DNA from 3 places in the Arthrobacter sp. JSM 101049 genome. Region 3 is predicted to be linked to each of the others. Evidence: riboswitches for the same ligand, from Rfam matches in the RefSeq annotation. Region 3 holds a riboswitch; each other region holds the start of a gene.
What was found. A riboswitch is a leader RNA that binds a small molecule or an ion and turns the genes downstream of it on or off. The one in region 3 is predicted to bind thiamine pyrophosphate.

Region 1 (4,599 bases), on a different contig from region 3:
CGGTTGCCGGCGTCCCGGCGGGCTCGCGGGCCGGTAGCGGCGGGGTGTAGCCCGGGACCCAGACCCCGGCGTCGGCCAGGCGGTCGCGGAGGGGGCCGGGGGCGAACAGCTCGGCCGGGCTGCCCTGGCAGGCGACCCCTCCGCCGGGCTCCAGGACGATGACGCGGTCCACCGCGTCGGCCCAGGCCTCGAGCCGGTGCTCCACGATGACCATCGTCGCCCCGCTGCGTCCGACGGACTCCACCACGGCGTCACGGACCTCCCGGACACCGTCGGGGTCCAGGTTCGCGGTCGGTTCATCGAGCAACACGAGCCCGGGGCGCATCGCCAGGATCCCGGCCAGGGCCAGGCGCTGTTTCTGGCCGCCGGACAGGGCGGAAGTCGGGTGCTCCACGGGCAGGTCCAGGCCGACGGCATCCAGGCTCGCGGCAACCCGCGGCCAGATCTCCCCGGCGGGAACGCAGAGGTTTTCCGCGCCGAAGGCGACGTCGTCGCCGATCCGGGCTTGCACGACCTGGGTCTCCGGGTCCTGCTGCATGAGCCCGATCCGGCCAGGGGCCCGGCCGGCCGGCTGGCCGTCGATGAGCAGCTCGCCGGCCGAGGCATTGTCCTCGTCGTCCTGCAGCACGCCGGCGAGGGCATGCAGCAGCGTGGATTTCCCGGCCCCGGACGGCCCGACGAGCAGCACCCGCTCACCGGAGGCGATGTCCAGGTCCAGGCCCGAGACCGCCGGGACTTCGCGTCCGGCGTGTTTCCAGGCCCAGCCGCGGGCCCTGACGGTGCAGCCGCGCGGTGCCGGGCCGGCGGCCGCGGCGGGATCCGCTGTCGGTTCCAGGCGGTGGTTCATCGAATCAACCGACGATCCGCTCCTGGGCGGCCTTCCGCGAGGCCAGCGCCGACAGGGCCCCGGTCCGGGACAGTGCACGGGTCAGGGCCCAGCTGCCCAGCCCGGCGATGACCAGTCCGGAGGCCGCCATGCAGCCGACGTAGGCGAACTTCATCGCCGTCGTGTACTCGGGGAACCAGGCGAAGATGAAGGCATCGTTGACCCCGCCGAAGATGCCGGTCAGCAGCCCGGCCAGCAGGGCCACCGGAAGCGACCAGCGGCGGTAAAGGAACACGGCAACGACGACCTCGGCGCCCAGCCCCTGGACCAGGCCGGAGACCCAGACGGTCCAGCCGTATTCGGAGCCCAGCAGCGAGGAGACCACCGCGGCCACCATCTCGCAGAACAGAGCGGCCCCGGGTTTGCGGATGACCAGCGCCCCGAGCACTGCGGGAAAGAGCCACATTCCGGCCAACAGCGCCGACGATGGCGGGAAGGCGAGGAAGAGGAAATCGAGCAGGTGGTGGGTGGTGTTCCAGGCCCAGAAGATGACGCCGGAGGCGACGGCGATGACGGATGCGACGACGATGTCGACGACGCGCCAGCTGCGGCGCGTCGTGGCCGCGGCAGAAAGGGTGCTGCTCATGAGGGTGTCCTCCTTGGTGGTCAAGGAGGGGAGGGCAACGCGGCGGTTCCGCGTGTCCTGAGATTCTCGACTCCCTTCGCCGGTACGAGCCGGAGCAGGTTCGAGGGTCTGCGGCATTCCGCACTCTCAGCGTCCGTGTGCCCGGCCGTTTCCGGTCGGCGACGCTCCCCTGTCGTAGGTGTTTCAGTGGCCCCAGTCTACAGCGCGTTATGCTGGGCGGGTAACCACCTACCGACGGGAGAATCGTTCGTGAACGTACTACTGAAAGTCTTCGGCTCGGTGATGTCGATCGGTGCCGGATTCCTCGGCGGCAAGCTCGTGGACGTGGTCTGGGAAAAGGCGACCGGCGTCAATCCGCCCAAACCGGGGGATGCCGACGCGCAGGCGCAGGCGACCTTGCGCCAGGCGCTGGGATTCGCCGTCGTGTCGGCCGTTGTCGCGGCAGTGATCCAGGTGATGACCAACCGGGGGACGCAGCGGACCATCCGCCACTTCAACAAGACCGTCGACGAGGTCTGAGACCGGCTACCGGCCTTCGTCCAGGCGACGCTGGGCCTCGGAGACCACTTCATTGAGGTCGTCGAGGACCAGCGTTTCCTGTTTGAGGTGCTTGGTCCGGTAGGCCGCCCGACCGACCATGTGGGCCGTCACCGGCGCGGTGAGCAGTTGGAACAACCACGCCAGCAGCAGCACGGGCACTGCGGACCACGCCCTGATCTGCAAGGCGACCGCCATTAGCAGCAGGAAGAGCCCGAGCACCTGCGGCTTGGTGGCCGCGTGCATGCGCGAGAACAGGTCGGGGAAGCGCACCAGGCCGATGCCCGCGGCGACGGACATCAGCGCGCCGCCCACCATGCAGACCGCCGTGATCCAGTCCACGACGGTGTCGGCGGTTCCGCCCTCGACCAGGGCGATGACCATCATGGGTTCCTCCGATCCGTGACGTAGCGGGCGATGGTGACCGAGCCGATGAAGGCCACCAGGCAGCCGACGACGATGAACACGATGTGGTTCAGGTGCTGGTTGACGGCCATGTCCAGGCACAGCCCGCACATGATGATGACCAGCAAGACGTCCAGGGCGATGGTGCGGTCCAGGATCGAGGGGCCGCGGGCCAGCCGGACGAGCGACAGGACGGCCCCGATGGCCAGGGCGATCCCGGAGATCCAGGCGGCAATCATGATGGTCATGGCTGCTTCTCCGTTCCCTGGGCGGTGGCTTCCGCCGCCGACGCCTCCTCGGCGCGCAACGCCGCCAGCTCCTCGCGGCTGCCCATGACGCGGATCAGCGCCGCCTCGATGTCGCGGATTTCCTGGCGGAAGCCCTCGGCGTCCTCGTCGCCGTTGATGTCCAGCACGTGCAGGTAGAGGGTCGAGGTGGTGCGGTCGACCTCGACGACGAACGACCCCGGGATCAGCGTGAGAACGTGGCCCAGCGCCGTGGCCATGAGGTCCTCGTGGCTGCGCATGCGGATCCCCATGACGGCGTTGCGCACCCTGGGCCCGCGGACGATGGCCACGCCCATGACGTGGATGCTGGCCTTGACGACCTGCCACATGAACCGCAGGGCGAACAGCACGGCGTGCCAGACATTGAAGCGGCCACTGAGCTCGACCGGCGGTAGCTTGAAGGTCGCCACGACGGCCAGCGAGAGGATGAACCCGAACAGCAGGTTCCCGAGGCTGAAGTCCCGCCAGAGCGCCCCCCAGACCAGGACCATCCACAGCGTCAGGGGCAGTTCGATCAGGAAGCGGGCGCGCCGCCGTCGTGCCCGGGCCCGGGCTCCCCGGGCACCGGTGAGCAGCTCGGAGGGCCGTGCGGGGCGGACGTGGTGGCGGTGCGGGCTCATGATCCGCCTCCCGCCCCGAGGACGGCCTCGATGTAGGGGGTGCGTTCGACCATCTGCTGGGCGGCCTGGTCGGCCAGGTCGAACAGCGGTCCGGCGAAGACCGTCAACGCGACGCCCAGCAGCACCAGGGCACCGGTCGAATAGACCATGGTGCGCGGCAGCAGGGCGGTGTCGCCGCGGCCGCTGAACCGGCTGGCGGGCACGTCGTGCACGTGCTGGTAGGTGGTGGCGTGCCCGCCGCCGTCGGCTGCGATGAGCAGGAGCGGGTCCGGGTCCTCGGCGTCCTCGGCGCGGCGCCAGAACGCCCGGTTCCAGACGCGGGCCACGGCCAGCAGGGTCAGCAGCGAGGTGGCCAGCGCACCGGCGAGCAGGACCCAGGCCAGCGGTGTGCCCAGGTCCACGCCGCCGCGCAGCAGCCCCAGCTTGCCCAGGAAGCCGGAGAACGGCGGGATGCCGCCCAGGTTCATCGCGGGGACGAAGAACAGCACCGCCAGCACGGGCGAGAGCTTGGCCAGCGAGCCGAGCCGGTCCACGTTGGTCGTCCCGCCGCGGCGTTCCATGAGGCCGGCGACCAGGAACAGCGAGGTCTGCACGATGATGTGGTGGGCGACGTAGTAGATCGTGGCGGCCAGGGCGGCGATGCTGCCGGTGGCCAGTCCGAAGACCATGTAGCCGATGTGGCTGGTCAGCGTGAAGGAGAGCATGCGCTTGAAGTCCGCCTGCGCCAGCGCCCCCAGAATGCCCACGACCATGGTCAGCAGTGCCACCACCATCAGGGCGGTATGCAGCCGCTCCCCCGGGAAGAGCAGGGTCTCGGTGCGGATCATCGCGTAGACGCCGACCTTGGTGAGCAGCCCGGCGAACACCGCGGTCACCGGCGCCGGCGCGGTCGGGTAGGAGTCGGGCAGCCAGAAGGACAGCGGGAAGACGGCCGCCTTGACGCCGAAGGCCACGAGCAGCATCACATGCAGGACCATCTGCGTGCCGGGGTCGACGTCGGCAAGCTTGCCGGAGAGGTCGGCCATGTTCACCGTGCCCGTGGCGGCATAGATCATGCCGATCGCCACGAGGAACAACACCGAGGAGACCACCGAGACGACGACGTAGGTGACCCCTGCCCGGATCCGTGCCGTGGTCCCGCCCAGGGTGAGCAGCACGTAGGAGGCCGTCAACAGGATCTCGAAGCCGACGTAGAGGTTGAACAGGTCCCCGGCCAGGAACGCATTGGACACGCCCGCGACGAGGATCAGATAGGCGGGGTGGAAGACCGAGATCGGC
Region 2 (4,599 bases), on a different contig from region 3:
GCCCGCACCTGGTCCTCGAAGGCCGCGTGCAGCCGGGGACGCTCGCTGAAGAGGTACGCGGCCAAGGGCGACGGCCGCGAATTGATGAAGCGGATGGCGTCGTCGAACCGGTCGACCCGCACGATCGGCAGGACGGGGCCGAAGATCTCCTCGCTCATCACCGGCGCCCCCGGGTCCACGTCGGCCAGGACCGTTGGCTCGATGTACCGCTCGGCGGCATCGATGGAACCGCCGGACACGAGGCGCCCGTCTCCGAGGTAGCCAGCCACGCGCACGAAATGGTCGTCGTTGACCATGCGCCCGTAGTCCCGGCTCGACGACGGATCCTTGCCGTAGAACGCGGCGATCGCCCGGGGCAGGTGCTTCTGCAGCCCGGCGGCCGCGCCCGCGCCGACGGCCAGCACGTAGTCCGGGGCCACGCACGTCTGCCCGGCATTCATGAACTTCCCGTGGGCGAGCCGGCGGGCAATGGCCGGGAAGTTTCCGTCGGAGACGACGGCGGGGCTCTTCCCCCCGAGTTCAAGGGTCACCGGTGTCAGCGATTCGGCGGCGGCGTGGGCGACGATCCGGCCGACCCGCTCGCCACCGGTGTAGAAGATATGGTCCCAGCGCAGGCCCAGCAGCTCCGTCGTCGTCTCGGCCGCCCCTTCGACCACGGCGACGGCCCGGGGGTCCAGGTATTCGGGGATGAGCCGGGCGAGCAGCGCGGAGGTCTCCGGGGCGAGTTCGGAGGGTTTGAGGAGCACGGCATTGCCCGCGGCCAGGGCCCCGACCAGGGGCCCGAGCAGCAGCAGGACCGGGTAGTTCCACGGTGCGATGACCAGCACCAGGCCCAGGGGTCGGGACTGGATGCGCGCGGCCGCCGGTTGCAGCGACACGGGCACCTTCACGTGCCGGTCGGCCATCCAGTCCCCCAGGTGCAGCTGGGCGTGGTCGATCTCGGCCTTCACGCGGTCCAGCTCGGTCAGGCGCGCTTCGGCAGCCGGCTTCCCCAGGTCCGCGGCCAGCGCGCCGCAGAGCGCCTCCTCCTTCTCCTGGAGCAGCCGCTCGAGCGCCTTGAGCTGCCCGGCACGGAATCTGCGCGGGTGGGCCAGCCGTGAATCGGCGGCGTCGCGCAGTCGCCGCGAGGCGGCCACTGGTTGCTCTGCGGGCTGCGGGCCGCGCCCCGCGGTGGTCGCGGCGGTCGCGGCGGTCGATCGGGTGCGTCGCTTCGTGGCCATGCTACGACCTTAGCGCCCGCCGGTGGTGAACCAGGTCACGGACTTGGCTGCGGCCGCGGGGGCCGGTAGGCTCGCGGTCATCGACACGGGGTGTCCGCGCAGAGGGCGCGGACTGAGATCACACCCGTCTGAACCTGATCTAGTTCGTACTAGCGGAGGGATGTCGCCCATGCCCGTGCATGCGCCCACCTATACACCGGCCGACCTCGGCCACGCCATTGAGAAGCTGCGCACCTCGGCGCCACTGGTCCAGTGTCTGACCAACGCCGTCGTCACGAATTTCACCGCCAACGTCCTGCTGGCCGCCGGGGCCTCCCCGGCCATGGTCGACGTCCCCGGGGAAGCTGCCGCGTTCGCGCCGGTGGCCTCCGCCGTGCTCGTGAACCTGGGCACGCCGCACGCCGAACAGCGCCGGGCCATGCTCGAGGCCGCCCGCAGTGCCCGCACGGCAGGCATCCCCTGGGTGCTGGACCCGGTAGCGGTCGGCTTCTTGGAGGTGCGGACCCAGTTCGCCGCCGAGCTGCTGGCCGAACGCCCCACCGTGGTCCGCGGCAACGCCTCCGAGATCCCCGCCCTGGCCGGTTCCGGTGCTGGCGGCCGCGGCGTCGACGCCACGGACAACGTCGAGGCGGCCCTGCCTTCGGCCACCCACCTGGCGGCGTCCTGCCCGACCGTCGTGGCGGTCTCCGGACCGGTCGACCTCGTCACCGACGCCGGCCGCACCGTGCGCGTGCACGGCGGCGATCCCCTGCTCACCCGCGTCACCGGAGGCGGCTGCTCCCTCGGTGCCCTGGTGGCCGCGATGGTCGCCGCGAACGACGGCGATGCGCTGCTGGGCACGATCGCCGCCCACGCACTGTACTCGGTCGCCGCCGAACGGGCCGCCGCCACCGCGACCGGACCGGGCTCCTTCGCCGTCGGGTTCCTGGACACCCTGGCCGCCACCGGCCCCCAGGAGCTCTCCACCGCGGCGGTGCTCGCATGAGGGCGCCGGCACCGGGAACCGGGATCTACCTCGTGGCCGACGCCGCGAGCACCGCCGGACGGCCCCTGGCCGACATCGTGGCCGCCGCCGTCTCCTCCGGGATCGGGACCATCCAGCTGCGCTGCAAGGACCTCCCCGCGCGGGATTTCCTGGCCGAGGTAGCCGCCTGCGCCGTCCACACCGCGGGCCGTGCCCTGCTGCTGGTCAACGACCGTGTCGATGTCTACCTGGCCGCCCGCGCCGCAGGGGTCCCCGTCGACGGGGTCCACATCGGGCAACAGGACCTGCCGGCCTCCGCCGTCCGCGGGCTGATCGGCCAGGACGCGGTGCTGGGCCTGAGCGCCAGCACGCCGGACCACTTCGCCGCCGTGGCAGCCCTGCCGCCCGGGACCGTGGACTACCTGGGCACCGGAGCCGTGAGGCCCACCCCGACGAAGAAGGACCATCCGACCCCGCTGGGCTTCGACGGCTTGGCCTCCCTCATCGCCGCGGCACCCCTGCCGTGCGTCGCCATCGGCGGACTGGGCCACGGGGACACCGGCGACGTCCGGGCCGCGGGAGCGGCCGGCATGGCCGTGGTCCGTGCCATCTGCGCCGACGACGACCCCGCTGTCGCCGCCGCCTCGCTGCACGCCGAATGGGCCCTGGCCGGGGTGGAGGTGGCCCAGTGAGCCACGACCGCATCCCGAACGTGCTCTCCATTGCCGGCTCCGACCCCTCCGGCGGGGCAGGCATCCAGGCGGACCTGAAGTCCATCGCCGCCTGCGGGGGCTACGGCATGGCCGCCATCACCGCGCTGACCGCCCAGAACACCCGCGGCGTCACCGGTGTCCACGCCCCGCCGGCTGAGTTCCTCACCCGACAACTCGAGGCCATCTCCTCCGACATCCGCATCGACGCGGTGAAGATCGGCATGCTGGCCACCGCCGACGTCATCGAGGCAGTCACCACCTGGCTGGACTCCCTCCGGGGCACCCGTCCGGGCACCGCCGTCGTCCTGGATCCCGTGCTGGTGTCCACCTCCGGCGACCGGCTCCTGGAGCACGACGCCGAAGCCGCCTTGCGCCGGCTGCTGCCCCTGGCCGATGTGCTCACCCCGAACACCGCCGAACTGGCCGCCCTGCTCGAGGAACCGGAGGCGGCCGACTGGGATGCGGTGCTGGGGCAGGCCGGGCGCCTGGCGGCGCGGCATGATGTGCTGGTGGTGGCCAAGGGCGGGCACCTGGCCGGGGCGGAGTGCCCGGATGCGCTGGTCGGCCCCGAAGGGGTGCTGGCCGAGGTCTCCGGTGAGCGGATCGACACGAGGAACACGCACGGCACCGGTTGTTCGCTCTCCTCGGCGCTGGCCACGCTGCAGGCCCGGTGCGGGGACTGGTCAGATGCGCTCCGGCTCGCGCGGGCGTGGCTGCAGGACGCCCTGGGCACCGCCGACGCGCTCGAGGTCGGCCATGAACACGGTCCGGTCAACCACTTCGAGTCGCTGTGGGCCGGGCGGATGCCCCCGTCCACCGACGCGCTGCTCTCCACCTGGTGGAACGGGATCGCCGGATTGCGTTCGCGCATCGATGCGCTGGCGTTCATCCGTTCTCTGCGCGATGGGAGCCTGCCGGCTGGCGAATTCCACTTCTACCTGGCGCAGGACGCACTGTACCTGCGCACCTACTCCCGCGTGCTCTCACGGGCCGCCCAGCTGGCACCGAACCGCACCGAGCAGGCGTTCTGGGCCGCCGGTGCCGTGGGCGCGCTCCAGGAGGAGGCGAACCTACACCGGCTGCGGCTGGGAAACACGGCGGATCCGGAGCCGAGCCCCACGACATCGGCCTACCTGAACCACCTGGTCGCCTCCGATGCGTCCTACCCGGAACTCGTGGCGGCGATCCTGCCCTGCTACTGGCTCTACCAGGACATCGGGCAGCGGCTGGCCGCCGCGGCTCATCCGGGCCATCCATATGCCGATTGGCTCGCCGCCTATTCCTCGCCGGAGTTCGACACGGCCACGGCCGAGGCGGTCGCCACGGTCCAGCTGGTGGCGCTGCGGGCGGACGCCGCAGGGCTGGCGGCCATGCGGCGGGCCTTCGACGAGTCGAGCCGGCACGAGCTGGCGTTCTTCGCGCAGACCTCCGCCGATGCCGTCGCCGGGCGGGTCGCGGGCATCGAGCAGGTCGACGCCGACAGACGGGTCCACGCGCCCGCCCTGTAGGATTCCGTGGGGGTTCCGCACGGTTCCGGCCCCCTCGAGAACATCCGCAAGGTCCACACGGAGGACACCCATGAGCAGAAACCTCGGCTTCGGCTGGACGGTCCACGGCGACGGCACGACGATCCGGCCCGGCACGGTGGTGGCCCCGGACGAGCGGCTCAACTGGTTCCAGACCACCGGGATCGGCGTCCAGC
Region 3 (4,599 bases):
CGATATTCCTCACCCTGTACGTGCTGATGTGGCCGGTCATCGTGGCCGGAACGCTCTTCGTCATCACCCGCGCCTTCCTGCGCGAGTGGTTGGAAGCCCGCCGCGAGAACCGCCACCTGGTCTAGCGGGGCACAGCAGAAGAGGCCGCGTCCGGAATACCACGAGGTATTCCGGACGCGGCCTCCGGCGTTTCCGGGACACCCAAGCCCGCGCCGCCACGCGCCCGTTCAGGACCGGTGGACCAGCGTTCCCGCAGGCAACCGGCGCGTCATCGTCTCCAGGGCCTGCGGATTGGCGTCCACGCACACGAAACGGCGGCCCAGCGCCGCGGCAGCGGCACCCGTCGTCCCGGATCCGGCGAAGAAGTCCAGGACCCAGTCGCCCGGCCGGCTGCTCGCGGCGATGATCCGGCGCAGGATCCCCAGGGGCTTCTGCGTGGGATAGCCGGTCTTCTCCTTGCCCGTGGGGGAGACGATGGTGTGCCACCAGACATCGGTAGGCAACTTGCCCCGCGCCGCCTTCTCGGCGGTGACCAGCCCCGGGGCCATGTACGGCTCGCGGTCCACCTCGGCGGAATCGAAATGGTAGGCCGCGGGGTTCTTGACGTACACGAGGATGTTGTCGTGCTTCGCCGGCCACTTGCTTTTCGCCCGGGCCCCGTAGTCGTAGGCCCAGATGATCTCGTTGAGGAAGCAGTCCCGGCCGAAGATGGCATCGAGCATCACCTTGGCGTAGTGCACCTCGCGGTAATCGAGGTGAAGGTACAGGGTCCCGTCGTCCGCCAGCAGCCGCCAGGCCTCCAGCAGCCGGGGCTCCAGGAAGGCCCAGTAGTCGTCGAAGGCATCGTCGTAGCTGTGCAGGCTGCCCCGGATCGTGGAGTAGCTAGCCCCCTTGAAGCCCACCCGGTCCCCGGAACCGTCGGCGGCGCGCACCATCGTCGTGCGTTGGCGGGCCTGCTTGCGCCCGGTGTTGAAGGGCGGATCGAGGTAGACGAGCCTGAAGGCTCCGTCGGGAAGCGTCGGCAGGAAGTCGGCATTGTCCGCCTCGATGACCAGGTCCGGTCCGTCCGGGGACCATGAGGGCAGGTCGCTTGGCCGGGCCGGCGCCCCGGACACCTGTTCGGGACCCGCGTCGGGTGCGGACGACGTGGTTCCCACGGTCCTACTCGGAATCGTTGCGGTTGACGACCTCGCCGTGATGGCGGCGGGTCCGCGACCGGCGACGGCGTGCCGGGCGGTTCGCCTCGTCGGCGGTGCCCTGGGAGCCGGAATCGGCCGGTTGCCGGTTCGATTCCCCGGTGGCCTCGCGGTTGGGACGGTCGGAGCGTCCACGACCATGGCCCCGACGGCCGCCGCCGTCGCCGCCGGATTCCGTGCCACGGCCCCTGCCGCCTCCGCGGCCGGTGCGGGCACCGCGCGGGGAGGCGCCGCGTGCGCTCTCGCGGTCGCCGTGGTGTTTGCCCGTCTCGCCCAGGTCCTCGAGCTTTTCGCCCGAAAGGCCCTGGAGCCTGCGCTGGTTGCGCGGCAGGCGGCCCTTCGTGCCGGCCGGGATGTCCAGGTCCGTGAACAGGTGCGGCGAGGAGGAATACGTCTCCACGGGATCGGCCTGGTCGAGACCGAGGGCCTTGTTGATCAGCCCCCAGCGTGGGACGTCGGCCCAGTCAACGAAGGTGATCGCGGTGCCCTTGTTCCCGGCGCGGCCGGTCCTTCCGACGCGGTGGAGGTAGGTCTTCTCGTCCTCGGGGCACTGCAGGTTGATCACGTGCGTGACGTCGTCGACGTCGATGCCGCGGGCGGCCACGTCGGTGGCCACCAGCACGTCGACCTTGCTGTTGCGGAAGGCACGCAGGGCCTGTTCACGGGCGCCCTGGCCCAGGTCGCCGTGGATGGCGCCGGCGGCGAAACCGCGGTCGATGAGTTCGTCGGTCAGCTTGGCGGCCGAGCGCTTGGTCTTGGTGAAGATGATCGTCCGGCCACGGCCCTCGGCCTGCAGGATGCGCGCGACGACCTCGTCCTTGTCCAGCTGGTGCGCCCGGTAGACGACCTGGCGGATGTCCTTCTTGGTGATCCCCTCGTCCTCCGGATCCGCGGCGCGGATGTGCGTGGGGTGGGACATGTAGCGTCGCGCCATGGAGACGACCGCCCCGGGCATGGTGGCGGAGAACAGCATGGTCTGGTGCACCGCCGGAATGGCCGCCAGGAGCGTCTCGACATCGGGCAGGAAGCCCAGGTCGAGCATCTCGTCGGCCTCGTCGAGGACAACGATGCGGATGTTCTTCAGGTTCAGGTGCTTCTGCTTGTGCAGGTCGATCAACCGACCGGGAGTGCCCACGACGATCTCCACGCCGGCAGCCAGCTGCTCGATCTGCGGCTCGTAGGCCCGCCCGCCATAAATCGTGGCGATGCGCGCATTGCGCTTGGTGGCGGCCTTCCTGATGTCCTCGGACACCTGGTTGGCCAGCTCGCGGGTGGGCGCGACGATGAGCGCCTGCGGGGCGCCGGGTGTCGGGAGCTTGTCGTAGTCGGCGTCCCCGGGGCCAATGACGCGTTGCAGGGCCGGGATGCCGAATCCGAACGTCTTGCCCGTGCCGGTCTTGGCCTGGCCGATGATGTCGTGACCGCCGAGGGCCACCGGCAAGGTCATGGCCTGGATCGGGAAGGGGTGGACGATGCCGGCATCGGCCAGGGATTCGACGATGTCGGCCCGGACGCCGAAGTCGGCAAAGGTCTGTTCGGGGATTTCGTGCGGGGCGTCCTCGGTGGCAAGGGTCCCGTCGACCTCGAGCTGTTCGGTGCCGGTGTCATCGGTGAGTTGTTGCTCTGTGTTCAATGAAATCTCATTCGTTTAGGCGCCGGGGTGCGATGTGCTCAACGTCCTCCGGAATCCGGGGGCGGAGTCCACTGCGGCAGCGGCGCGTCCAGCGGAGCCGATCGTGGCTTACGAGCGCGAATGATCGCGCAAAAGGTGCAGGTTCGCTGGGAATTCCTGCCAAGTACATGCGTCTGGTACGACCGGGCATCCTTGTCTACCCTTCCAGTCTAGCGTGCACACGCCCGTTCGCCGCGTGCCACCGGTCGCCGCGTGGCGTGCGTTACGCTGGACCCGAGACCACGGGAGCCCGCGAACGGGCTGAGAGGGTGCTGCCGCAGCCGATGCGGCGGGGCACCGACCGATTGACCTGATCCGGATCATGCCGGCGGAGGGAAGGCAGCAGGCCAATGCACTGTGCAGTCGTGGGAGCCGGGATCATCGGGCTGTCCATTGGATGGGAACTGGCGCGCGCCGGACACCAGGTGAGCCTTATAGACCCGGCTCCGGGGACCGGGGCCACGCACGCCGCCGCCGGGATGCTGGCCGCCATCACCGAATACCACTTCCAGGAGCAGGACCTGCTGCGGCTCTCGGTGCCGGCCGCAGACGCGTGGCCGCGCTGGGCGCGTGCCCTGGAACAGGCGACGGGCCGCCCGACCGGATTCCGTGCCGGAGGAACGCTCGTCGTCGCCGCCGACGGCGCGGACCGGGAGGCGCTCGCGGAGCTGGCTGCGGCCCAGCGTGCCGCGGCGCTGGACATCGGCGAAGTCGGCACGACGGCCGCGCGGCGCCTGGAGCCGCTGCTGGCGCCGCGGCTGGCCGGGGCCTTTTCCGCCCCGGGCGACGGGCAGGCCGACCCACGGCGGACCGCTGCCGCCCTGCTGGCGGCACTGGCCGCCGAGTCCCGGGTCCGATGGGTCAGGCAGGAGGCCACCGCCGTCGTCCCGTCCGATCACGGCTCGGCCGTCGATTGCGGGCGTCCCGGATCGGGGCGGAGGGAAACCGTACCCGCCGACGAGGTCATCCTGGCTACGGGAACCGGCCTGCCAGGTGGCGCAGTCGCCCTGCCCGGCCTTCCGGCGGGACTGCGGCTCGCCGTGCGTCCGGTCCACGGCGATGTGCTGCGGTTGCGGCCGACGCCCGCGTTCCCGCGCCCCGCCGGGGTGACGGTGCGCGCCCTGGTATCGGGCCGCGCCGTCTATGTGCTGCCGCGCAGCGACGGCGAGGTCGTGCTCGGGGCGACCGAACGCGAGGACGGCCACACCGGGGTCAGCGTCGAGGGCACGCACCGGCTGCTGCGCGATGCCCTGCGGATCATGCCCGGCCTGGGGCACTTTGAACTGGCCGAGACGACGGCACGGACCCGACCCGGGACCCCGGACAACCTTCCCCTGCTGGGGCGCATCGGCCCGGGGCTGATCGCCGCGACGGGTTTCCACCGCCATGGCGTGCTGCTCAGCGTGGCAGCGGCCAGCGCCGTCCGGTCGCTGATCGGGCACCGGGGCGACCGACCGCACGACGCCCCCGCACGGCACCCGCCACCGTTGGCCACCCTCGCCCCCGATGCCCTGGCCCCTTTCGACCCCTGGAGGTTCTCATGACCGCCTGTCCCGCCCTGGTCCTCAACGGATCACCCGAACCATCCACCGACCTCAGCGTCCTGCAGCTCATCGAACGCGAAACCGGCCTGGAACTGGGCCCCGACGGCCGCACCACCGCCGGGGCACCCTGCGGCCTGGCCGTCGCCGTCAATGACGAGGTCGTGCCCCGGTCGGCCTGGGCGGGGAC

Region 1: it holds a riboswitch for thiamine pyrophosphate, as region 3 does, so the genes downstream of both, AB8M85_RS02700 (ECF transporter S component) here and thiO (glycine oxidase ThiO) in region 3, are expected to answer to the same signal.
Region 2: it holds a riboswitch for thiamine pyrophosphate, as region 3 does, so the genes downstream of both, thiM (hydroxyethylthiazole kinase) here and thiO (glycine oxidase ThiO) in region 3, are expected to answer to the same signal.

The regions. Positions count from the first base shown of each region.
Region 1 covers NZ_JBGFFC010000001.1:573,694-578,292, forward strand. The annotation lists gene AB8M85_RS02695 (ATP-binding cassette domain-containing protein) at 1-847, opposite strand, end outside; gene AB8M85_RS02700 (ECF transporter S component) at 852-1,472, opposite strand; TPP riboswitch at 1,527-1,653, opposite strand; gene AB8M85_RS02705 (DUF4235 domain-containing protein) at 1,722-1,991, shown strand; gene mnhG (monovalent cation/H(+) antiporter subunit G) at 1,998-2,396, opposite strand; gene AB8M85_RS02715 (monovalent cation/H+ antiporter complex subunit F) at 2,393-2,662, opposite strand; gene AB8M85_RS02720 (Na+/H+ antiporter subunit E) at 2,659-3,321, opposite strand; gene AB8M85_RS02725 (Na+/H+ antiporter subunit D) at 3,318-4,599, opposite strand, start outside.
Region 2 covers NZ_JBGFFC010000006.1:95,872-100,470, reverse strand. The annotation lists gene AB8M85_RS14975 (aldehyde dehydrogenase family protein) at 1-1,220, opposite strand, end outside; TPP riboswitch at 1,297-1,398, shown strand; gene thiM (hydroxyethylthiazole kinase) at 1,390-2,205, shown strand; gene thiE (thiamine phosphate synthase) at 2,202-2,876, shown strand; gene AB8M85_RS14960 (bifunctional hydroxymethylpyrimidine kinase/phosphomethylpyrimidine kinase) at 2,873-4,405, shown strand; gene AB8M85_RS14955 (uracil-xanthine permease family protein) at 4,476-4,599, shown strand, end outside.
Region 3 covers NZ_JBGFFC010000002.1:312,590-317,188, reverse strand. The annotation lists gene AB8M85_RS06555 (putative transporter small subunit) at 1-125, shown strand, start outside; gene AB8M85_RS06550 (site-specific DNA-methyltransferase) at 228-1,085, opposite strand; gene AB8M85_RS06545 (DEAD/DEAH box helicase) at 1,162-2,829, opposite strand; TPP riboswitch at 3,101-3,222, shown strand; gene thiO (glycine oxidase ThiO) at 3,219-4,412, shown strand; gene thiS (sulfur carrier protein ThiS) at 4,409-4,599, shown strand, end outside.